Regions from separate parts of the Kosakonia sacchari SP1 genome, predicted to be linked through region 1. Evidence: predicted binding sites of a transcription regulator. Region 1 holds the regulator's gene; the other holds the start of a gene.
The links. Region 1 encodes LexA, which represses DNA repair genes until DNA is damaged. Its sites were predicted from a motif close to TNCTGTATGTACATACAGNA; they were not measured.

Region 1 (12,548 bases):
TGATCAGCCGACTCATACTTCTGCGATGTTCATTTGTGACCGCTGTGGTTCGGTGAAAGAAGAACAGGCCGAAGGCGTGGAAGATATTATGCATGCGCTGGCGGCGAAAATGGGTTTTGCCCTGCGCCATAATGTCATTGAAGCCCATGGTCTGTGTGCGGCTTGTGTGGAAGTGGAAGCCTGCCGCCATCACGATCATTGCCAGCATGACCATAGCGTCCCGCTAAAGAAAAAATCGCGATAATAGTCTCTCGTCTTTTTTCGGCTATTTATTACCTACGCCACAACTTGCCAGGTTTCGCTTTTTAACGACGGCGAGCAAGCACATACTGCGACAGCCCTAAGTCAGGCAAGCTTAAACAGAGGGATGCGATTAGAACGCAAAATCTGGAAGCTTGTAAGCCAAATGAATGCGGTTCGAGCTCATAGATGTGGAATCTGGGGGGTGGTACATCCTTGTACCTTCGGGCAGGGTAGCCTTTCAGAGGGTTAACACATTTGAGGGGATGTGTTGGCTACCAACGGTAATCATTACGCGTTTCCCAGTCCGTCACTTCTTTTTCCGCCTGATCTTTCGCGTAACCGTAACGTTCCTGGATTTTACCCACCAACTGATCACGTTTACCTTCAATGATCGTCATATCGTCATCGGTGAGCTTGCCCCATTTCTCTTTTACAGTACCTTTAAACTGTTTCCAGTTACCGCCGACTTCGTCTTTATTCATCATGGACTCCTTATCGTTCGGTTTAAAATGACGTTCTCGCCGTGCTGAACGTACTGATTATTGTAGTCAGGGATTCGGCATTATGAATTTTATTCGGAATCTTTAACCATCCAATAAGATAAAAGCAGCGTAAACGAGGCGAGAAAAATCGTACACAACGACGAGAAATAAAGCGGGATCAACAATCTGTAGCAGCAAACCAACTGTTGTTACGCCAGTGGCGACGCCATATCAGCGCCAGCGTCAGCCCACGCAGAGCAAGGAACACAGCGAGCGACAGCCACAAACCGTGATTACCCAAGACAGGCACGGTGAGTAGCGTAACGGCAAACCCTGCCGCCGCCAGCGCCATGCTGTTACGCATTTCGGCCGCGCGCGTCGCACCGACAAACATACCGTCCAGCAGATAACACCACACTCCCACTAACGGTAAGATGACCTGCCAAATCAGATAATGCCCGGCAAGCTGTTGCAGCGCGGGTAGCGACGTTAACAACGCGATAATTTGCTGACCCGCCAGTGCATAGACAACAGCAAAGAACAGCGCTACCAGACCGGCCTGCCGGCAAGCAGCCCGCCAGATATGCATCAATTGGCTGCTGTCTCTGGCACCGTAAGCCTGCCCGGAGTGGGCTTCAACCGCATACGCGAAACCATCCAGCGCATAGGCGGTAAAGGTCAAAAACATCATCAGCACCGCGTTTGCCGCCACCGTCTCATCCCCGAGTCGGGCGCCAAACACCGTTATCGAACCAAAGCAGAGTTGCAGCAGCAGCGAACGCAGCATGATATCGCGGTTCAGCGCCAGCAAACGCCGCACGCCGCCGCGCCATGCATTTTTCAGTGTCAGTAATGGAATGCCGCGCATCACCAGTACGTGTCGCACCATCCATAAGCCAATGGCGAAGGTGGCATATTCCGCGATGACCGTGGCAAGTGCTGCACCTTGCACATTCATATGCAGCCCCATGACCAACCACAGATCGAGCACGATATTGAGCAGGTTCCCCACCACCAACAATATCACGGGTGCGCGCGCATACTGCACGCCGAGCAACCAACCGAGCAATACCAGATTGCCCAGCGAAGCGGGTGCGCTCAACCAGCGGATATCCAGGAACCGTCGAGCCTGTTCCAGCACCGCCTCGCTGCCGCCGGTGATATGCAGCGCCAGATCGATAAGTGGCGTGCGCAGCAGAGTAATTAACACACCGGCTCCAAGCGCCAGCAGCAAAGGCTGGACTAACGCCCGCGCCAGCGCGGGCGCATTCTTCGCGCCGAACGCCTGAGCTGTTAGCCCGGTGGTGCTCATGCGCAAAAAAAGCAGCAGCATAAAGAGGAAACTGGTCGCCGTTGCGCCAATCGCTACGCCGCCCAGGTAAACCGGGCTGTCCAGATGCCCCACTACCGCCGTATCCACCAGCCCCAGCAACGGGACGGTGATATTCGAGAAGATCATCGGCAGCGCAAGCCGCCAGAGCGCTTTGTCGGATGCGGTTAGCAGAGGCATGGTATGAATGTGAACATTAGTGAGGGAAAAGTAGAGATCGCTGCGGAACCTGAATCAGCCCCGCAGCAGAGCGAATGTGCGTTACAGCCACGCGCCATTACGAATGACACCGACCGCTAACCCTTCGATGGTGAAGTTTTGATCGCGCAGATCGACGACGATCGGCGAAAACTCGCTGTTTTCAGGCAACAGTTCGACCGTGTTACCCTGTTTTTTCAGACGTTTGACCGTCACTTCGTCTTCAATACGCGCAACAACAACCTGGCCGTTACGTACATCCTGCGTTTTGTGCACCGCCAGCAGATCGCCATCCATAATGCCAATGTCACGCATCGACATGCCGCTAACGCGCAGAAGGAAATCTGCGTGAGGTTTAAAGAGGCTCGGATCGACCTGGTAATGGCCTTCGATATGCTGCTGCGCCAGCAGCGGCTCACCCGCAGCGACGCGACCAATCAGCGGCAAACCAATATCGTCCTCTTCTTCTTCAAGCAACAGGCGAAGACCGCGTGATGCGCCAGATACGATTTCGATAACCCCTTTGCGCGCCAGCGCTTTGAGGTGTTCTTCCGCCGCATTTGGGGAACGGAACCCCAATTGCTGTGCGATTTCCGCACGCGTTGGTGGCATACCGGTTTGAGTGATGCGATCGCGAATAAGATCGAACACCTCTTGCTGCCTGGCCGTTAATGCTTTCATCCCGCCCCCTGGGTGTATATACAGTTATGCTGTGAGTATATACAGCTAAAGGCGATTTTGGAACCAAATTTAAGCAAAAAACCATGGCGTTATCGAATTCTGGAAGCGTTATCCAAAATGTGACCAGAGTAATGCGATCCAGGTAAACATTGCCAGCAGGATGGACATCAGCACCGCCGCCGACCCCATATCCTTCGCCCGCCCGGAAAGTTCATGGAATTCCGAACCAATACGGTCTACTACGGCTTCGATGGCACTGTTCAGAATTTCGACAATCATTACCAGCGTCACAGAACCAATCAGCAGTACGCGCGTCATGGTGTCAATATCGAGCCAGCAAGCGATTATAATTGCCAGGATAACCGCAACGGATTCCTGACGAAATGCCGCTTCATTAATCCAGGCGGCGCGAACGCCTTTCCAGGAATATCCAGCGGCTTTAATGATCCGGGTGAAACCGGTAGTATTATTAGCCATTTAAAAGAACCTTTTTATTAAATTGGCGTCAATGTCTCAGCAAGCGCGCAGCGGTACAACAGAAATTATGTGCGCTTTCTGATATTCTTGCGGCGCAATGGCACTATTAACCAGAGGCTTTACATCCTTTATGTCCGGCTGGCCACGAATTTACTACAAATTACTGAATTTACCATTAAGCGTGCTGGTAAAAAGTAAATCGATCCCCGCAGAACCTGCACAGGAACTGGGTCTCGATACATCACGCCCCATCATGTACGTGCTGCCTTATAACTCAAAGGCTGACTTACTGACTTTACGCGCGCAATGTCTGGCGCATGAGCTGCCCGATCCCCTGGAACCGCTGGAAATCGACGGCGCGTTGCTGCCGCGTTTCGTGTTTATCCACGGCGGCCCGCGCGTGTTCACCTATTACGCGCCGAAAGAAGAGTCGATCAAGCTGTTCCACGACTACCTGGATTTACACCGCAGCCATCCCGATTTGGATGTGCAAATGGTGCCAGTATCGGTGATGTTTGGCCGTTCGCCCGGGCGCGAAAAAGGCGAAATTAACCCGCCGCTGCGCATGCTGAACGGCATCCAGAAATTTTTTGCTGTTTCCTGGCTTGGCCGCGACAGCTTTGTGCGTTTCTCACCACCGGTTTCGCTGCGCCGTATGGCGACCGAGCACGGCACCGATAAAATTATCGCGCAGAAACTGGCGCGCGTGGCGCGTATGCACTTTGCCCGCCAGCGTCTGGCCGCAGTAGGCCCGCGCCTGCCGGCGCGTCAGGATTTATTTAACAAATTGCTCTCTTCAAAGGCGATTGCCCGCGCCGTTGAAGATGAAGCGCGCAGCAAAAAGATCTCCCATGATAAGGCGCAGCAAAACGCCATCGCGCTGATGGAAGAGATTGCCGCGAACTTCTCCTACGAGATGATCCGCCTGACTGACCGCATTCTGGGTTTTACCTGGAACCGTCTCTACCAGGGCATTAACGTGCATAATGCCGAGCGCGTACGTCAGCTGGCGCACGACGGCCACGAAATTGTCTATGTGCCCTGCCATCGCAGCCATATGGACTACCTGTTACTCTCCTATGTGCTCTATCACCAGGGGCTGGTGCCGCCGCATATCGCTGCTGGTATCAACCTGAATTTCTGGCCTGCCGGGCCGATTTTCCGCCGGCTGGGCGCTTTCTTTATTCGCCGGACATTTAAAGGCAACAAGCTTTATTCCACCGTGTTCCGTGAATATCTGGGTGAGCTGTTCAGCCGCGGTTATTCGGTGGAGTACTTCGTTGAGGGTGGACGTTCGCGCACCGGGCGTTTGCTGGATCCGAAAACCGGTACGCTGTCGATGACCATCCAGGCGATGCTACGCGGCGGTACGCGCCCCATCACGCTGGTACCGATTTACATCGGGTATGAACACGTGATGGAAGTGGGTACTTACGCCAAAGAGCTGCGTGGCGCGACGAAAGAGAAAGAGAGCTTGTTGCAGATGGTGCGTGGCTTAAGCAAGCTGCGTAACCTCGGTCAGGGTTATGTGAACTTCGGCGAACCGATCCCGCTGATGAACTACCTGAATCATCATGTTCCGGAGTGGCGCGAAGCCATCGATCCGATTGAATCCATCCGCCCGGCGTGGTTAACGCCAACGGTGAACACCATTGCCGCTGACCTGATGGTGCGCATCAACAACGCCGGTGCGGCTAACGCCATGAACCTGTGTTGTACCGCGCTGCTGGCCTCCCGCCAGCGTTCACTGACGCGCGAGCAACTGACCGAGCAGTTAAGCTGTTATCTTGAGCTGATGCGCAACGTGCCTTATTCGCCAGATTCGACCACGCCTTCGGCCAGCGCCAGCGAGCTTATCGATCACGCGCTGCAGATGAACAAGTTCGAAGTCGAGAAAGACACCATCGGCGATATCATCATTCTGCCGCGTGAGCAGGCGGTGTTGATGACGTACTACCGCAACAACATTGCGCATATGCTGATGCTGCCGTCGCTGCTGGCAGCCATTGTTACTCAGCACCGCGCGATCTCCCGTAGCGAGATCCTGCGCTACGTCGAGTTACTCTACCCGATGCTGAAAGCCGAGCTGTTCCTGCGCTGGGAAAAAGCGGAGCTGGCACAAGTGCTGGAGAACCTGACGCAAGAGCTACTGCGCCAGGGCTTGTTGACGGTGAAAGACGATCGTCTGAGCATCAATCCGGCGCACTCCCGCACCTTGCAACTGCTGGCAGCAGGCGCGCGCGAAACCTTACAGCGTTACGCCATTACTTTCTGGCTACTGAGCGCCAATCCGGCGATGAACCGCAGCACGCTGGAAAAAGAGAGCCGCACGCTGGCGCAGCGCTTGTCGGTACTGCACGGCATCAACGCGCCGGAGTTCTTCGATAAAGCGGTATTCAGTACGCTGGTGCTGACGCTGCGCGATGAAGGTTATATCAGCGATACCGGCGATGCGGATCCGGCACGTACCTTAAACGTGTACCAGATGCTGGCGGACTTGATAACGTCGGATGTGCGTCTGACGATTGAGAGCGCGACGCAAGCGGAAGCGTGAGGGTAAATTTTCCCCTCTCTTCACGGAGAGGGGAAAAAACTCAAGGCAAATGCAGATAACTTAACGCCAGCCCTAAAAACAGCACCAGCCCAACATAGTTATTGTTCATAAACGCTTTAAAACAGGCATCGCGGTCGCGACCAGCAATCAATGTTTGCTGGTAAACAAACAGCGCACCGGCAATCAGCACCGTCCCGTAATACGTCCAGCCCAGCCCATTCAGCCAGCCAATAGACGCCATCAGCACCAGCACAGCCACCTGCAAAATCCCGATAATCAGCTTGTCGAAACGACCAAACAAGATAGCCGTCGACTTAATACCAATCTTCACATCGTCATCACGGTCAACCATCGCATACTGCGTATCGTACGCGACTGCCCACAGGATATTGGCGAGAAACATGATCCAGCAGCTCAGCGGCACAGACTCACTCACGGCGGCAAACGCCATTGGAATCGACCAGCCGAACGCTGCGCCGAGCACCACCTGCGGCAGGTGCGTATAACGCTTCATAAACGGGTAAACCCACGCCAGCGCCAGCGCCGCGACGGAGAGCAAAATGGTCATCACATTCAGCGTCAGCACCAGCGCGAAGGCCAGCAGCACCAGCACCACAAACAGCACCCGCGCTTCATTTTCCGTTACCGCGCCGCTTGGCAACGGGCGATTCGCCGTGCGTTTAACATGACCATCAAATTTACGATCCGCATAGTCATTGACCACGCAACCGGCAGCGCGCATCAGCCAGACGCCCGCGACAAAAACCAGCAAAATCCACAGCGGCGGCACGCCCGGCGTCGCCACCCACAGCGCCCACAGCGTTGGCCACAGCAGCAGTAAAGCGCCAATTGGTTTGTCCGTACGCATAAGCCTGTGAAAGGCCAACAGCTTATTCTGCGTGAGACTCCACTCCATTTTCTTTTTCCTCTTAGTACAGCGGCGATGCAGGCAAAAACAGTTCGGTCAGCATCAGCGGTTTTCCGCCCAGACGCAGACGGGAACGGCGTCCCCAGAGCTGCTCATGACGACCAATTTCAATAAAGTCACGCGTAAGCGTAGATGAGGTAAAGAGATATCGCCCAAGCGGCGTTTTACCCAGGGTTTGCAGCGCCAGTTCCGGGCCGCTCAGTGTAGATTCCGGCACCACGGTGCGTCCGGCGAGCCAGGGTTCCCCGTCGGCGCAGAGAATAATTTCCCGCAACCAGTAACGATCCTCCTTCGGCAGACTGTCGCGTTCTTCGGCGATCTCATCCACCGTCACAAAGCCTTCCCGAATCAGCGTAACGCTGACCGTCTTGCCTTGTTGCTCAAAACGTTTGGTCATCGAATCTTCCAGCAACAGCCACTCGAGCAGTTGCGGTTCAAGCGCGGGAATTGCGTCTACGTAGCGCAGCGCTCGCAGTTGCGTAAGCGCAGGGTGTGACATGCCTTACTCTCCGGTACATAACGTAGCGTTATTGTATCGCAGAACCGGCGCACGGGGCGGGGAAACTTCATTCAGTTTTCATCAGCGCAACAGATGCGCAACAGCGCGCATCTGCGCCGGAAAAAAAGGTGCGTCAGGCGACGCACCAGTTGCTGCAAATATCAGCATTGTGGGGAGAGATTACCCCTTGCCTTTTACACTGCTGATAAAAGTGGCACGGGCGGATTTCGACCCGAGGCGTTCTGCTTCATTCAATAATTTCAGCGCCTTATCAATATCACCTTTCGCAGCGGCTTGTTTGATGGCCTGGTTAAAGTAGCTCTCTGTATCGTTGAGCATCGGCTCGCTCTTCGCCACTGGCGCTGGCGCAGGAGCCGCAGCGGGCGCGGCGGCCGGAGCTGGTTGCGTGCTATAAGCCGGTGCGGCGGTATTGCCCACGGTAACGGAAGCTGGGCCAGAAGAACCAAACAGCGGGCCGACTAATATGCTGGAAGAGGAGGAAGTGCTGGCTTTCAGCGCCAGTGAACCTGTCACGCCATGGCGGGCAATCGGATCGGGAATATCCGGTACGGCGTTGCCGTTACCTTTGGCATAGGCTTTAGCCGGATCCACCATCTGCGTGGTTTTTTGCAGATCTTTTTGCGTGGTAAATACCAGCAGATAAAGTTTCTGCTGACCCAACGCCGGGGTCAGTTTCATCGTGCCTTCTAAACGGTTATCCGACATCACGCCCGGCTCCTGGTATGCAAAGAAGCTGGACGGGAAAAATGCTGCAGGTGTGAAGTTCTGATCAAGTACCAGCACGTTTGGCGCATAAACGCTCTCGTTGTTCACTTTGCTGGTCAATGTAATGTTCAACTCGCCGATATTCGCCGGAACGCTATAGGCCATCACCGGGCCAGTAATATCGCCGGTATTCAGCGTCTGCCCGGCGGCAGAAATATCACTACTCAGCGTTTGTGAAGGTGAAACCGGTGTCCAGTGCAGTTGTTGCAGTGTTGACGTTGGGATAGATGGCGCAGCAGAGATATCCTGCGGCACGATATTCACAGCAGCCAGGCTCACAGCGGGAGCCGCAGCCAGCAGCCCTGCGGATAAGCAGAGTGCGACGAGACTTTTTTCATTTTCATTATGATCACCTTGATTGCGCGGTGAGCGTTGGCCAGGCAATAGCGCGCGTCACCTAAGATTGAGGGGCTTGCGCCCCTCATTTGGTCATTACAGCAGGTGTTTAAGCATTACCACCAGATTTCCATCTGGGCACCGAAGGTCCACTCGTCGTCGTTACCACGACTATTAGTGCCAAAGCCAAACGGTGTGGTGGCGCCATTGCTCGCAGCCAGGGAAGAGGTGTTGCCATCGGCGTCCGTTTTCACATAACCCCATTTCTCATCCCACTTGGCGTAGGTAGCGAAAACGCGGATTGCCGGACGGGACCAGATGCTGTCGCCCGCCTGCCACTGTTGCGCCAGGGTGATTTTGTACTGGCTGTTGCGATCGCCCGTTTGCTGGGATTTGACGTTGTCGTAACCCACTTCCATCAAGGTGCTCATGATCGGCGTCCATTTGTACATCGGACGGACACCCACGGTGTACCAGGTATTACCGCGCTTGTTATCGCGATCGGTGTCCTGATACATACCGACATACATCAAATCCCACTTCTCAGCGAGGTTGATAGCACCATGATCCAGTACGCGGATCAGGTGACCGTCGTTATCCACAGCGCCGCCGCGAGCCTGGCCTTTCCCCTGTGAGATCATCGCGTCAGTGGCGTACTGCACCACGAACTTGTTGTAACCCTTCATCATGCTCTGAGTATGTTCAGCGGTGAACATCCAGCCATCTTTCGATGCGCCCGGCTCCAGGTAATAGTCGTCAGGAATGTTGGTGTGACCGTAGTCAACGCCTAGTTCCAGCACACCGTTCGGGTTGGTCGCCAACTGCGCTAAACGCACATCGAAGACATCGTTCGGCACGGCATGGTTGTAAGTGCGCAGACCGGTGGTCGAGTCGCGATCGCCAAAGGCAGAAGAACCACCCAGCTCAGAAGAACGCGTTGCGGCCAGAGAGAGTTTACCGATGCCAACGTCAATATTTTCAATACCTGCACCCGGGCCGGAAATATCCCAGTAGTAGAAGTCGATCATATGTACGTCATGGCGCTGATAGAAACGCTTACCGGCCCAGATGTTGGCGCCTGGCAGGGAGTCGATCAGGTTTTTACCCACTACGTTAAATTCGCGAACCGCTGGTACGTTGTCGTTTTCCCAGTCGTTCAGCTGTGCGGTTTTATAGGCAATGTTGGAGTCGAAATAGAAGCTTTTATCCGCTTCTTTCCAGACTTCCTGGCCTAATTTAATTTCCGCATAGGTTTCGCACTCGTTACCGAGACGGTATTTGGCATCCGCACCGGTGGCCTGGAAGCATTGCTGCTCGCCGCCGCTGCCGGTCCAGCCAATCCCCGAACGGGCGTAACCTTTGAAGTCGACAGCGCCCGCCTGTGCAGACAGTACGCCTGCCGCGATAGCGAGAGCCAGTGGAAGTTTGCGCAGAGTAATCATCGTTCTATCTCCTGAGCTTGCTTTTCTTTTTTTTACACATCCCCCTTCGCGCTATCTCTTTACTGGCTGCCTTCTTTCACTCCGGTCGCGTAACTGGGTACGAAACGGGAAGTTCAGTCAGTTGCCGCCTCGACATAATGCGAATGGCTTTGTGTAAACGCTTTGTGGGGTACGCTTAAACGCCCGGTTCTTTATGTAACCGGCGGCAGGCGGTGCCATCTTCACGGAACAGATGGCAACGCTCCGGCGGTAAGCCGATGGCGAATGTGGCACCCTCTTCTACCAGCACCACGTCAGTCTGGCGGTAGACCAGGTTCTGGCGTATTGCAGGGATCTGGATATGAATTTGTGTTTCGTGACCAAGCTGTTCGACGACCTGAACTTCGCCCTCCAGCGTGACATCGGCGATGTCGCTGGGCAGCAGATGCTCCGGGCGGATGCCCAAAGACATATTCGCGCCGACCTGCACATTGGCGCTGTCCACCGGCAGCCACACGCGCTGGCGGTTGGGCAGCTCAACCTGTACTTGTTCAATGGCGGTAGCGGTCACTTTTACCGGCAGGAAGTTCATCTTCGGCGAGCCGATAAAACCGGCGACAAAACGGTCTGCCGGGTAGTGATACAGCTCCAGCGGTTTACCCACTTGCGCCACGCGCCCGGCATCGAGCACCACGATTTTGTCGGCCAGCGTCATCGCTTCTACCTGATCGTGGGTGACGTAAATCATCGTGCGGCCAAGACGTTTGTGCAGACGGGAGATCTCAATACGCATCTGCACACGCAGGGCGGCATCAAGGTTGGAGAGAGGTTCATCAAGCAAGAAAACGCGGGGTTCAGCCACCAGGGTACGACCAATCGCCACGCGCTGGCGCTGACCGCCGGAGAGCGCTTTCGGTTTGCGATCCAGTAAATGCGCCAGTTGCAGCACTTCCGCGACTTGCGTGACGCGCGATTTGATCATCTCTTTTTTCGCGCCCGCTAACTTCAGGCCGAAAGACATATTTTCCGCTACCGACAAATGCGGATAGAGCGCGTAGGACTGAAACACCATGCCAACGCCGCGTTCTGCCGGAGGAACCTCATTCATGCGGGTATCGCCAATCAGCAAATCCCCGCTGGTGATGGTTTCCAGCCCGGCAATCATGCGCAGCAGCGTCGATTTACCACAGCCTGACGGGCCGACAAACACCACGAATTCTCCTTCGTGGATGTCGAGACTGATGTCTTTCGACACCACCACATCGCCCCAGGCTTTCGTTACATTACGCAGCTGTACGCTCGCCATGCCCTTCTCCCTTCGTTACAACCTGTCACCAACAGAAACATTCAACGTGGGCTGACTATGGAGCATCGATTCAGCGGGCGAATCCTCCACCCCCCTGGTTTTTTGTGGGGGAGGAGGCGGGAGGATGAGAACAACGCCTCTGCCCCCCGGATGGGCGGGTGGCGGGCATTTTCGTGATGGGCTCTGCAAAAATCAGCGCTTTTTTATGTGCGCTCACACACATAATGCAAATCTCTGTAACAGAGATCACACAAATCGCCCCAGGGGCGTAGGGTCAAGGAGGATGAGAAGCGCTTGTCAAAAAAGGAGACTAATCCCGTCGAACTACCTTGAGCGTATCCACGAGCACATCACCTAAAGGACGGGATATATGAAAATCAAAACAGGCGCACGCATCCTCGCTTTGTCCGCAGTGGCGACGATGATGTTTTCCGCCTCTGCCCTCGCCAAAATCGAAGAAGGTAAGCTGGTCATTTGGATCAACGGCGACAAAGGCTATAACGGCCTTGCCGAAGTGGGTAAGAAATTTGAGAAAGACACCGGCATTAAAGTTACCGTAGAACACCCGGATAAACTGGAAGAGAAATTCCCGCAGGTTGCTGCAACCGGCGACGGCCCGGACATTATTTTCTGGGCGCACGACCGCTTTGGCGGCTATGCGCAATCCGGTCTGCTGGCGGAAGTCACCCCGGATAAAGCCTTCCAGGACAAGCTGTTCCCCTTCACCTGGGACGCCGTACGCTACAACGGTAAGCTGATTGCCTACCCGATTGCTGTCGAATCCTTATCGCTGATTTACAACAAAGATCTCGTGCCGAACCCGCCGAAAACCTGGGAAGAGATCCCGGCGCTGGATAAACAGCTGAAAGCGAAAGGTAAGAGCGCGTTGATGTTCAACCTGCAAGAACCGTACTTCACCTGGCCACTGATTGCCGCCGATGGCGGTTACGCCTTCAAGTTTGAAAACGGTAAATATGACGTGAAAGATGTCGGCGTCGACAACGCAGGCGCGAAAGCCGGTCTCGGTTTCCTCGTGAAGCTGATTAAAGACAAACACATGAATGCCGACACGGATTACTCGATTGCAGAAGCGGCGTTTAACAAAGGTGAAACCGCGATGACCATCAATGGTCCGTGGGCGTGGGCCAACATTGATAAGAGCAAAATCAACTACGGCGTCGCGCTGTTGCCAACCTTTAAAGGTAAGCCTTCTAAACCGTTCGTTGGCGTGCTGAGCGCAGGCATCAACGCCGCCAGCCCGAACAAAGAGCTGGCGAAAGAGTTCCTCGAAAACTACCTGCTGACCG
Region 2 (12,548 bases), 110 kb from region 1:
CGCTCAAAACTCTCCACTACCCAGTGCGGCAGCGCCGCAATGCCCATCCGTGCGGCAACCATCTGAATCAGCAGCAGCGTGTTATCCACACTTTTCAGCGACGGACTCACGCCCGCCGGTTGCAGGAAGTGACGCCAGATATCCAGGCGACTGCGCTGCACCGGGTAGATCAGCAGCGTTTCGCTGGCGATATCGTCCGGCGTGATCCGTGCTTTCGCCGCCAGTGGATGATCCGGCGCCAGCACCAGCCGCACCTCAAAATCAAACATCGGTGAATAGTGCAGGCCGCTGCGCGGCAGAATGTCGGAGGTCATGACCAGATCCAGCTCGCCCTGTTGCAGCGCGGGTTGCGGATCAAACGTGACGCCGGATTTGAAATCCATCTCCACTTGCGGCCAGTTCTGGCGGAAGTTCTCAAGCGCAGGCGTCAGCCACTGAATACAGCTATGACACTCAATAGCGATGCGCAGCGTGGCTTGCTGCGGCTCATTGCAGGCCTGCAGCGCGCGGCTAATCTGCGGCAGCACCTGATTCGCCAGTTGCAGCAGAATTTCACCCTGCGGCGTAAAGCGCAGCGGCTGGCTTTTACGCACAAACAGACGGAAGCCAAGGCGCTGTTCCAGATCGCTGAACTGGTGGGAAAGCGCGGACTGCGTTTGATGCAGCGTTGCCGCCGCCGCCGCCAGCGACCCGCTGTTTCGTAACGCCTGTAGCGTTTTCAGGTGTTTAATTTCGATCATGAAAGTCCTTCACTCCGGCATGAACATTTTGCGCTTGAGGAATATACAGTACCTACACAATATGGATGTGTAAACATCTGGACGTCTAAAACTCGTCATATTTCGACTTGCAGGTGCGTTAGCTGCCTCGCTTACCCCAGTCACTTACTGGAGTAAGCTCCTGGGATTCGCTGCGTTGCCGCCTTCCTGCAAGCCGAACTATTTAGAGTTTGACCTTCAGAATCTAAAAAATACAAAGAGGAAGAAGACATGACTGTACTGAATCACACCCTCGGTTTCCCTCGCGTTGGCCTGCGCCGCGAGTTGAAAAAAGCGCAAGAGAGCTACTGGGCGGGTAACGCCACCCGTGAAGCGCTGCTGGCGGTAGGGCGCGAGCTGCGCGCCCGTCACTGGGAGCAGCAAAAAGAGGCCGGTATCGATCTGCTGCCGGTGGGCGATTTCGCCTGGTACGACCATGTTCTGACCACCAGCCTGCTGCTGGGCAATGTGCCGGCTCGTCATCAGAACAACGACGGCTCCGTGGATATCGACACCCTGTTCCGCATTGGCCGTGGTCGTGCGCCCACTGGCGAACCGGCGGCAGCAGCGGAAATGACCAAATGGTTCAACACCAACTACCACTACATGGTGCCGGAGTTCAGCAAAGGCCAGCAGTTCAAACTGACCTGGACGCAACTGCTGGACGAAGTAGACGAAGCGCTGGCGCTCGGCCACAAGGTGAAACCTGTGCTGCTTGGTCCGGTCACTTACCTGTGGTTGGGTAAAGTGAAAGGCGAACAGTTTGACCGCTTAAGCCTGCTGAGCGACATCCTGCCGGTCTACAAACAGGTGCTTGGCGAGCTGGCAAAACGCGGTATCGAGTGGGTACAAATCGACGAACCAGCGCTGGTGCTGGAGCTGCCGCAAGCCTGGCTGAATGCGTTTAAACCGGCTTACGACACGCTTTCCGGCCAGTTGAAGCTGCTGCTGACCACCTATTTTGAAGGCGTGACGCCGAACCTTGATGTGATTACCGCACTGCCGGTTCAGGGGCTGCATGTTGATTTGGTACACGGCAAGGACAACGTGGCCGAGCTGCACTCGCGTCTGCCTGCCGACTGGTTGCTCTCTGCCGGTCTGGTGAATGGCCGTAACGTTTGGCGTGCCGATCTCAGCGAAAAATATGCGCAAATCAACGAAGTGGTCGGTAAACGTCCGCTGTGGGTTGCCTCTTCGTGTTCTTTGCTGCACAGCCCGATCGATCTGAGTGTTGAAACGCGTCTGGATGCGGAAGTGAAAAGCTGGTTCGCCTTTGCACTGCAAAAATGCCATGAACTGGCGCTGCTGCGCGATGCGCTAAACAGTGGTAATACGGAAAAACTGGTGGAATGGAGCGCGCCGATTCAGGCACGTCGCCACTCTACGCGCGTTCACAACACGGCAGTGGCACAGCGTCTGGCGGCGATCACCGCGCAGGATAGCCAGCGTAACAGCCCATACGCCGAGCGCGCGAAAGCCCAGCGCGAGCGCTTTAAGCTGCCCGCCTGGCCGACCACCACCATCGGTTCCTTCCCACAGACCACGGAAATTCGCGGCCTGCGGCTGGATTTCAAAAAAGGCCATCTCGATGCGGGCAACTACCGCACGGGTATCGCCGAACATATCAAACAGGCGATTGCCGAGCAGGAACGTCTGGGTTTAGACGTGCTGGTGCATGGTGAAGCCGAGCGTAATGACATGGTGGAATACTTCGGTGAAAACCTCGATGGTTTCGTCTTTACACAAAACGGCTGGGTGCAGAGCTATGGCTCCCGCTGCGTGAAACCGCCAGTGGTTATCGGCGACGTCAGCCGCCCGGAAGCCATTACCGTGGAGTGGGCGAAGTACGCGCAGTCGCTGACCGATAAACCGGTGAAAGGGATGCTGACCGGCCCGGTGACCATTCTTTGCTGGTCGTTCCCGCGCGAAGATGTGAGCCGCGAAACCATCGCCAAACAAATCGCGCTGGCATTGCGTGATGAAGTGGCGGATCTGGAAGCGGCGGGGATTGGCATTATCCAGATTGATGAACCGGCACTGCGTGAAGGCTTGCCGCTGCGTCGCAGCGACTGGGATGCCTATCTGGCGTGGGGTGTGGAAGCCTTCCGCATTAACGCGGCGGTGGCGAAAGATGACACGCAGATCCATACCCATATGTGTTATTGCGAGTTCAACGACATCATGGATTCCATCGCCGCGCTGGATGCCGATGTGATCACCATTGAAACCTCGCGCTCGGATATGGAACTGCTGGAGTCATTCGAAGAGTTTGAGTACCCGAACGAAATCGGCCCAGGTGTGTACGACATTCACTCGCCGAACGTACCGAGCGTTGAGTGGATTGAAGCGCTGTTGCAGAAAGCGGCACAGCGCATCCCCGCACAACGCTTGTGGGTGAACCCGGACTGCGGCCTAAAAACCCGCGGCTGGCCGGAAACCCGTAGCGCGCTGGCAAACATGGTGAAAGCCGCGCAGAACCTGCGCCAACAGTAAGCTTTACCGCGCCGTCCGGTATGAAACCGGCGGCGCAAAAAAACTTACTTTTTACTGTACTGCGCAAACCATGCCAGCATCCGCTGCCAGCCATCGGCGGCGGATTCCGCGTGATAGCTTGGGCGATAGTCCGCATTAAACGCGTGGCCCGCTTCAGGATAGACGATGATTTCCGCTTTGGCGTTCGCGGCTCTGAGCGCCTGGCGCATGGTTTCCACGCTCTCCAGCGGAATGCCGGTATCCTGTGCGCCATATAAACCGAGCACTGGCGCGGTAAGTTCAGTGGCGATATCCACCGGGTGACGCGGAGAATTGAGCGATTTATCCCCCACCAGCTTGCCATACCAGGCGACGGCGGCTTTCAACTGCGGATTGTGCGCGGCATACAGCCAGGCGATGCGTCCGCCCCAGCAAAAACCGGTCACTAAAAGTTGGTGAGCGTTCCCGCCGTTACGCGCCGCCCAACTGGCGACGTGATCCAAATCAGCAAGCACTTGCGCGTCCGGTACTTTGCTTACCAGGCCGCTCAGCAGGGTTTGAATATCGGCAAAATCATTCGGATCGCCCTGGCGGAAATAGAGCTCCGGCGCGATGGCGAGGTAGCCTTCCAGCGCCAGACGGCGGCACAGATCGCGAATATGCTCATGCACGCCGAAAATTTCCTGTACCACAATGACAATCGGCAAGGGGCCTTCGGCATTTTTCGGTCGGGCGTGAAAAGCGGGCATGTTCTCGCCCTGTGTCGGAATCGATGTTTCGCCCGCGATTAAGGCGTCTTCCGGCGTGTGAACAACGGTTGAAGCAAGGGGTGAAGCCGCAGGTGCAAAGCCTGGTGTGTTGTTGGTTGTCATGGCATTCTCCATACCTTTTTTAGCGCTTCAATAACTATAGACGGGAAGGCCTGCCGCGCGCGCAAATCACCGTGCCGTAGACTATCTTTGCTGCTGAGTTGTGGGATATGACATGTTAATGTGATGTAAGTCACTAATTTATGGAAATGAAATGCAATCAGTTTCATTCATGGTGATATCAGTCACGAAATTATGTCCGTGCCTTCTGTAAAGTATCTTTTTGCCTCTACTGATAAAACCGACCACAGAGGAGTCTGTTATGTCCAAGTCTGATGTTTTTCATCTCGGCCTCACCAAAAACGATTTACAAGGGGCTACGCTGGCCATCGTCCCTGGCGATCCGGAGCGTGTGGAAAAGATCGCCGCGCTGATGGATAAGCCGGTCAAACTGGCCTCCCACCGCGAATTCACCAGCTGGCGTGCAGAGCTGGATGGCAAACCGGTTATCGTGTGTTCCACCGGCATCGGCGGCCCGTCAACCTCTATCGCCGTCGAAGAGCTGGCGCAGCTTGGCATCCGCACTTTCCTGCGCGTGGGCACCACCGGTGCGATTCAGCCGCACATTAATGTTGGCGACGTGCTGATCACCACCGCGTCCGTGCGCCTTGACGGCGCGAGCCTGCACTTTGCGCCGATGGAATACCCGGCAGTGGCGGATTTTGAGTGCACTACTGCGCTGGTTGCGGCAGCGGATGCGATTGGCGCGACGAAACATATCGGCGTTACCGCTTCTTCTGACACCTTCTACCCAGGCCAGGAGCGTTACGACACTTACTCTGGCCGCGTGGTGAGCCGCTTTAAAGGTTCCATGGAAGAGTGGCAGTCGATGGGCGTGATGAACTATGAAATGGAATCCGCCACGCTGCTGACCATGTGCGCAAGCCAGGGGCTGCGTGCAGGCATGGTTGCCGGTGTGATTGTGAACCGCACCCAGCAAGAGATCCCGAATGCGGAAACCATGAAGCAGACCGAAAGCCACGCGGTGAAAATCGTGGTGGAAGCGGCGCGTCGTCTTCTGTAATTCACCTTCCCATTTGCTAAGGCCGACGCGTTCGGCCTTTTCTTTTTGCGAACGGCTTCGCAGGAAAACCCCTTCCAAACTGGACGTTTATACAGCACAATCCTCCGCTATATGCGTTATCACTAAGGGGACGTGGTGGACACTTCAATCATCGTCATGGCAGCCGTTGCGCTGGCGGGTTTACTGGTCGGCTGGCTGGCAGCAAGCTGGCGCGGGGCGCAGCAGCAGGCGGATCTGCTCGCGGAGCAGCGTGATGTCTTTAGCGAACTGAGCGCCGCCCGGCAGCAGATAACCCAAAACGAACACTGGCGCGAAGAGTGCGAGTTGCTCAATAACGAACTGCGTAGCCTGCAACATATCAATAGCTCGCTGGAAGCTGATTTGCGCGAAGTGACGACCCGGCTTGAATCTACGCAATTACATGCCGAAGAGAAACTGCGCCAGATGCACAGCAGCGAGCAGCGCTTGAGCGAGCAGTTCGAAAATCTCGCTAACCGCATCTTTGAGCAGAGCAATCGCCGCGTCGATGAGCAAAACCGGCAAAGTCTGAACGGGCTGTTAACGCCGCTGCGCGAACAGCTTGATGGTTTTCGCCGCCAGGTGCAGGATAGCTTTGGTCAGGAAGCGCGTGAACGGCATACGCTGGCGCATGAAATTCGCAACCTGCAACAGCTCAATGCCCAGATGGCGCAGGAAGCGATAAACCTGACGCGTGCGCTGAAAGGCGATAACAAAACCCAGGGTAATTGGGGCGAAGTGGTGCTGACCCGCGTACTGGAAGCCTCTGGTCTGCGTGAAGGCTATGAATACGAAACCCAGGTCAGTATTGAAAATGACCATCGCGCGCGGATGCAGCCGGATGTGATCGTGCGTCTGCCGCAGGGCAAAGATGTGGTGATCGACGCCAAAATGACGCTGGTCGCCTACGAACGTTACTTCAATGCCGACGACGACTTTACGCGCGAAGGCGCGTTACAAGAACATATCGCCTCGGTACGAAACCATATTCGCCTGCTTGGTCGTAAGGATTATCAGCAACTGCCGGGGCTGCGCAGCCTGGATTATGTCTTGATGTTTATTCCGGTGGAGCCGGCCTTTTTGATTGCGCTGGACAGGCAGCCTGAACTGATCACCGAAGCGCTGAAAAATAACATTATGCTGGTCAGCCCTACCACGCTGCTGGTGGCGCTACGCACCATTGCCAACCTGTGGCGTTATGAACATCAAAGCCGCAATGCGCAGCAGATCGCGGAGCGGGCGAGCCGCCTGTATGACAAAATGCGCCTGTTCGTTGACGACATGTCATCCATTGGTCAGAGCCTGGATAAAGCGCAGGACAATTACCGTCAGGCGATGAAAAAACTGAGTTCCGGGCGCGGCAATTTGCTGGCCCAGACAGAGGCATTTCGCGGGCTCGGTGTTGAAATCAAACGCGAGATTAATCCGGAATTAGCGGCGCAAGCGCAGGATCAGGACGAAGAGTTCCGTTTGCGTTCCGGGCAAAACGATTCCCTCGATTGCTTTGAAGACAATGCATTAGATAGCATGGCCGCGGGCGATGAGCCTGACTCGAAGGCTTCTTCGGGTGGTTGAATCGTAGGGCAATCGCCTCCAATCTGATACACTTCACAAACAATTTCTTGAATAGCAGGCACTAAGATGGCGGAAGATTCAAAAGAGACAACACACTTTGGTTTTCAGACCGTCGCCAAAGAAAACAAAGCCGACATGGTGGCGCACGTCTTCCATTCGGTCGCGTCAAAATATGACGTGATGAACGATCTGATGTCGATGGGCATTCACCGTTTATGGAAGCGCTTTACCATTGATTGCAGCGGCGTGCGTCGTGGGCAGAAAGTTCTCGATCTGGCCGGTGGTACGGGCGATCTGACGGCGAAATTCTCCCGCCTGGTGGGCGAAACCGGCCAGGTTGTACTGGCAGATATTAACGATTCGATGCTGAAAATGGGGCGCGAAAAACTGCGCAACCTCGGCGTGATCGGTAACGTAGAATATGTGCAGGCAAATGCTGAAGCCTTGCCGTTCCCGGACAATACTTTCGACTGCATCACTATCTCGTTTGGTCTGCGTAACGTGACGGAAAAAGAGAAAGCGCTGCGATCCATGTTCCGCGTTTTGAAACCGGGCGGCCGCCTGCTGGTGCTCGAATTTTCCAAGCCAATTATTGAACCGCTGAGCAAAGCTTATGACGCTTACTCTTTCCACGTCCTGCCGCGTATTGGTCAACTGGTAGCAAACGATGCGGAAAGCTATCGCTATCTTGCTGAATCTATCCGTATGCATCCCGATCAGGAGACCCTGAAAGCGATGATGCAGGACGCCGGTTTCGAAAACGTCGATTACTACAACATGACGGCCGGTATCGTTGCTCTGCACCGTGGCTACAAATTCTGACAGGAGTGCGTATGCCTTTTAAGCCGATGGTTGCCGCCGGAATTGAACGTGTATTGAATACGTTTTTATACCGTGAAGGCGCGCTGAAACCCGCGCGCCAGCGTTTGCATGGCAAGGTGTTGCGCGTAGTGCTGCAAGAGTTCTCTTCTCCCTTTGTGCTGGTGTTCAGTGAGCGCCAGATTGATGTGTTAGGCGAGTGGGAAGGGGAGGCCGACTGTTCCGTGATTACGCAACTGCGGGTACTGCCGAAGCTGCGCGACCGCCAGCAGCTGACCGCGCTTATTCGCAGCGGCGAGCTGGAAGTGCAGGGCGATATCCAGGTAGTGCAAAACCTGGTTTCGCTGATGGATTTGGCGGAATTCGATCCTGCCGAGATCCTCGCGCCATGGACAGGCGATATCGCTGCTGAGGGGATCAGTAAATTCCTGCGCGGTGGGGCACGCTTTCTGCAACACGGTTTTCAACGCCAGCAACGCTATGTCGCTGAAGTGATAACGGAAGAGTGGCGCCTTGCGCCGGGCGGACTGGAAGTTGCCTGGTTTGCTGAAGAAACGGCTGCTGTCGAAAGGGCTGCGGATGCCTTAGCCAAACGCCTGGATAAACTGGAGGGCAAATGACGCCTGGAGAATTACGGCGCCTCTATTTCATCATCCAAACCTTTTTAAGTTACGGGCTTGATGAGCTCATTCCCAAAATGCGTATCACCCTGCCGCTGCGGATTTGGCGTCGCTTGTTGTTCTGGATGCCGAACCGGCATAAAGATAAACCGCTTGGGGAACGCCTGCGTCTTGCCTTGCAGGAGCTGGGGCCGGTATGGATTAAATTCGGGCAAATGTTGTCTACCCGCCGTGATTTATTCCCGCCGCTGATTGCCGATCAACTGGCGATGTTGCAGGATCGCGTTGCCCCCTTCGATGGTCATCTTGCTAAAAAGCAAATTGAAAAAGCGATGGGTGATCTTCCGGTTGAAACCTGGTTTGATGACTTCGCCATTGAACCGCTAGCCTCTGCGTCCATTGCGCAGGTGCATACAGCGCGGTTGAAAGAGAGTGGCAAAGAGGTGGTGATTAAGGTCATTCGCCCGGACATTCTGCCAGTTATCAAAGCGGATCTGAAACTGATCTACCGTCTGGCGGGCTGGGTTCCACGCCTGTTACCGGATGGTCGCCGCCTGCGCCCGCGTGAAGTGGTGCGCGAGTATGAGAAGACGCTGATTGATGAGCTGGATCTGCTGCGTGAAGCCGCTAACGCGATCCAGTTGCGCCGCAACTTTGAAAACAGCCCAATGCTGTACGTACCGGAAATCTACTCGGATTATTGCAGCCAAAACATGCTGGTGATGGAGCGTATTTATGGCATTCCGGTTTCCGATGTTGCTGCGCTGGAGAAAAACGGCACCAATTTAAAATTGCTGGCCGAACGTGGTGTGCAGGTCTTTTTCACCCAGGTATTCCGCGACAGCTTTTTCCATGCCGACATGCATCCGGGTAATATTTTTGTTAGCTACGACCATCCGGAAGATCCGCAATATATCGGTATTGACTGCGGTATTGTCGGTTCGCTGAACAAAGAAGATAAACGCTATCTGGCGGAAAACTTTATCGCCTTCTTTAACCGCGACTATCGCAAAGTGGCGGAGCTGCATGTGGATTCAGGCTGGGTTCCGCCAGATACCAATGTAGAAGAGTTCGAGTTTGCCATTCGCACCGTTTGTGAGCCGATCTTTGAAAAGCCGCTGGCGGAAATCTCCTTTGGTCATGTGCTGCTCAACCTCTTCAACACGGCACGTCGCTTTAATATGGAAGTGCAACCGCAGCTGGTGTTGTTGCAGAAAACCTTGCTCTATATCGAAGGTGTCGGCCGTCAGCTCTATCCGCAACTGGATTTATGGAAAACCGCGAAACCTTTCCTTGAAACGTGGATCAAAGATCAGGTGGGTATTCCAGCGCTGGTCAGAGCGCTGAAAGAGAAAGGCCCATTCTGGATCGAGAAAATGCCGGAAATTCCTGAACTGATCTACAACGGGTTGCAGCAAGGCAAGCATTTGCAGCAAAGCGTGGATAAGATTGCCAATGAATTACAGGTAAACCATGTTCGGCAGGGGCAATCTCGTTATCTGTTCGGCATTGGCGCGACCTTATTATTGAGCGGCACATTGTTACTGATTAATCGACCAGAATGGGGTTTAACGCCTGCATGGCTAATGGTAGGTGGCGTTCTGGCCTGGTGTGTGGGTTGGTATAAAACACGATAAGCGAAACGCCGCCCGGGTGGGCCTGGTGCACAGAAGCTGTCAACAAAGAGGCAGCTTAATGGATAAAGTGTATACTGGGGCCTCTTTTTAACATCATCTGTTACAGAGGACTATGTATGGGTGGTATCAGCATTTGGCAGTTGTTGATTATTGCGGTCATCGTTGTGCTGCTGTTTGGCACCAAAAAGCTCGGTTCTATTGGTTCCGACTTGGGCGCATCCATTAAAGGCTTCAAAAAGGCCATGGGTGACGAAGATAAAGAGGAAAAGCAGGATAAATCGGCACAAGATGCGGATTTTACGGCAAAGTCTCTTTCCGACAGCGAGACATCCGACGACGCTAAAAAAGACGAAAAACGTCACGACAAAGAGCAGGTGTAATTCGTGTTCGATATAGGTTTTGGCGAACTGTTACTCGTTTTCATCATTGGCCTCGTGGTATTAGGGCCGCAACGGCTACCCGTGGCTGTGCGCACTGTGGCGGGCTGGGTTCGCGCGCTGCGCTCGCTGGCCACGACAGTGCAGAATGAACTGACGCAGGAACTGAAGCTGCAGGAGTTTCAGGACAGCCTGAAAAAGGTGGAAAAAGCGAGCCTGGAAAACCTGACGCCAGAGTTAAAGCAGTCGATGGATGAGCTGCGCCAGGCGGCGGAATCAATGAAGCGCTCCTATAGTGCTAACGATGCCGAAAAAGCCAGCGATGAAGCACATACCATCCATAACCCGGTGGTAAAAGATAACGAAGCGCAGCATGAAGGCGTTACGCCTGCCGCTGCTGAAAACCAGGCCAGTTCGCCGCAGCAAGTCCCTGACGCTGCAGAAACGAAAAAAGCGCCGCAGGTGACGTCTACGGTGCAAGCGGCCTCGCCGGTTTCCGACTCCACACCTTCTTCAAGTGATAAATCCTGAACATGGCTGTAGACGATACCCAACCGCTGATCGCACACCTTATTGAGCTGCGTAAGCGTCTGCTGAACTGCATCATCGCCGTTATCGTGATTTTCCTCGCGCTGGTTTACTTCGCGAATGATATCTACCAACTGGTTTCCGCACCGCTCATCAAGCAGATGCCATTGGGCGCGACGATGATTGCCACCGACGTGGCCTCACCGTTTTTTACGCCGATCAAGCTGACTTTTATGGTGTCGCTGATCCTTTCCGCGCCGGTCATTTTGTATCAGGTCTGGGCGTTTGTCGCTCCGGCGCTATACAAGCATGAACGTCGTCTGGTAGTGCCGCTGCTGGTTTCCAGTTCGCTGTTGTTTTACATCGGCATGGCGTTTGCCTATTTCGTGGTGTTCCCGCTGGCCTTCGGTTTCCTGACACACACCGCGCCGGAAGGTGTGCAGGTTTCCACCGATATCGCCAGTTACCTCAGCTTCGTGATGGCGCTGTTTATGGCCTTTGGTGTTTCGTTTGAAGTGCCGGTTGCCATTGTGCTGCTGTGCTGGATGGGCGTGACCACACCTGCCGATCTGCGGCAAAAACGTCCGTACGTTTTGGTTGGCGCATTCGTTGTCGGCATGTTGCTAACACCACCGGATGTCTTCTCGCAGACCTTACTGGCAATCCCGATGTATTGCCTGTTCGAAGTCGGCGTCTTTTTTGCTCGCTTCTACGTCGGTAAGCGTCGCATTCCGGACGAAGAGAACGAAACAGAAACCAGCGAAGAGTAACTACCAGCCGCCCGTCAGGGCGGTTGTTGTATGGGAAAAAGCATGTTTGATATCGGTGTGAATTTAACCAGCAGTCAGTTTGCAAAAGACCAGGATGACACTGTGGCGCGGGCGCAAGCGGCGGGTGTGACGGGTATGCTCATTACCGGAACCAACCTGCATGAAAGCCAGCAGGCACAGCAACTCGCTCAACGCTATCGTTATTGCTGGTCCACCGCTGGCGTACATCCGCACGATAGCAGTAGCTGGACGGATGAAACCGCAGAGGCGATCCGCACGCTGGCGGCTACAGCGGAAGTTGTTGCCGTGGGTGAATGTGGGCTGGATTTCAACCGTAATTTTTCGACGCCGCAGGAGCAGGAGTACGCTTTCGGCGCGCAGCTGTCGCTGGCCGCCGAGCTAAACATGCCGGTGTTTCTGCACTGCCGCGATGCGCACGACCGCTTTCTGACGCTGCTGGATCCGTGGCTGGATAAGTTGCCCGGCGCGGTGCTGCACTGTTTCACAGGTTCAGCGCAGGAAGCGCGAGATTGTCTCGATCGCGGTATCTACTTAGGCATTACTGGCTGGGTATGCGATGAACGTCGCGGGCTGGAGTTACGTGAGGTGGTTCCACTGATCCCCGCCGAGCGGCTATTGATTGAAACCGATGCGCCGTACTTACTGCCGCGCGATCTCAAACCAAAGCCTGCGTCGCGGCGTAATGAACCGGCCCTGTTAGGGCATATTCTTGCCGCCGTGGCTGAGCTTCGTGGTGAAGATGCCCAGTGGCTGGGTTCGGTAACGGATCAGAACGTGCGGCGGTTATTCGGCGTGGATTTTTAACGCGCCGCTCACGCCTTGCGAAAATCGGTGTTCTTGACGCTTTGCAGTACCTGCTTGTTAAGCAGGTGGAGTAAGAGCATGGAGCGCGCTTCGCCGTCCGGCTCTTTAAAGATTGCCTGCAACCCCTCAAGTGCGCCCTCGGTGATCACCACATCATCGCCTGGATAAGGCGTGTCAGGGTCGGTAATCCCTTCTGGCTGATAAAGCGAAAGTTGCTGAATGACGGATTGCGGAACGGTTGCCGGGTGCATGCCAA

Region 2: a site for LexA is predicted at 5,201-5,220, ahead of rmuC (DNA recombination protein RmuC). Genes of this name have one in related genera too.

What each region holds. Positions count from the first base shown of each region.
Region 1 is NZ_CP007215.2:4,552,076-4,564,623, forward strand. Features, by position in the region: gene zur (zinc uptake transcriptional repressor Zur) at 1-244, shown strand, start outside; gene C813_RS44485 (CsbD family protein) at 516-725, opposite strand; gene dinF (MATE family efflux transporter DinF) at 904-2,235, opposite strand; gene lexA (transcriptional repressor LexA) at 2,317-2,934, opposite strand; gene C813_RS44500 (diacylglycerol kinase) at 3,043-3,411, opposite strand; gene plsB (glycerol-3-phosphate 1-O-acyltransferase PlsB) at 3,542-5,965, shown strand; gene ubiA (4-hydroxybenzoate octaprenyltransferase) at 6,006-6,881, opposite strand; gene ubiC (chorismate lyase) at 6,895-7,392, opposite strand; gene malM (maltose operon protein MalM) at 7,573-8,562, opposite strand; gene C813_RS44525 (maltoporin) at 8,631-9,956, opposite strand; gene malK (maltose/maltodextrin ABC transporter ATP-binding protein MalK) at 10,132-11,241, opposite strand; gene malE (maltose/maltodextrin ABC transporter substrate-binding protein MalE) at 11,612-12,548, shown strand, end outside.
Region 2 is NZ_CP007215.2:4,660,670-4,673,217, reverse strand. Features, by position in the region: gene metR (HTH-type transcriptional regulator MetR) at 1-740, opposite strand, end outside; gene metE (5-methyltetrahydropteroyltriglutamate--homocysteine S-methyltransferase) at 990-3,251, shown strand; gene C813_RS45025 (dienelactone hydrolase family protein) at 3,296-4,102, opposite strand; gene udp (uridine phosphorylase) at 4,362-5,123, shown strand; gene rmuC (DNA recombination protein RmuC) at 5,259-6,716, shown strand; gene ubiE (bifunctional demethylmenaquinone methyltransferase/2-methoxy-6-polyprenyl-1,4-benzoquinol methylase UbiE) at 6,783-7,538, shown strand; gene ubiJ (ubiquinone biosynthesis protein UbiJ) at 7,550-8,155, shown strand; gene ubiB (ubiquinone biosynthesis regulatory protein kinase UbiB) at 8,152-9,792, shown strand; gene tatA (Sec-independent protein translocase subunit TatA) at 9,909-10,172, shown strand; gene tatB (Sec-independent protein translocase protein TatB) at 10,176-10,700, shown strand; gene tatC (Sec-independent protein translocase subunit TatC) at 10,703-11,467, shown strand; gene tatD (3'-5' ssDNA/RNA exonuclease TatD) at 11,510-12,292, shown strand; gene rfaH (transcription/translation regulatory transformer protein RfaH) at 12,301-12,548, opposite strand, start outside.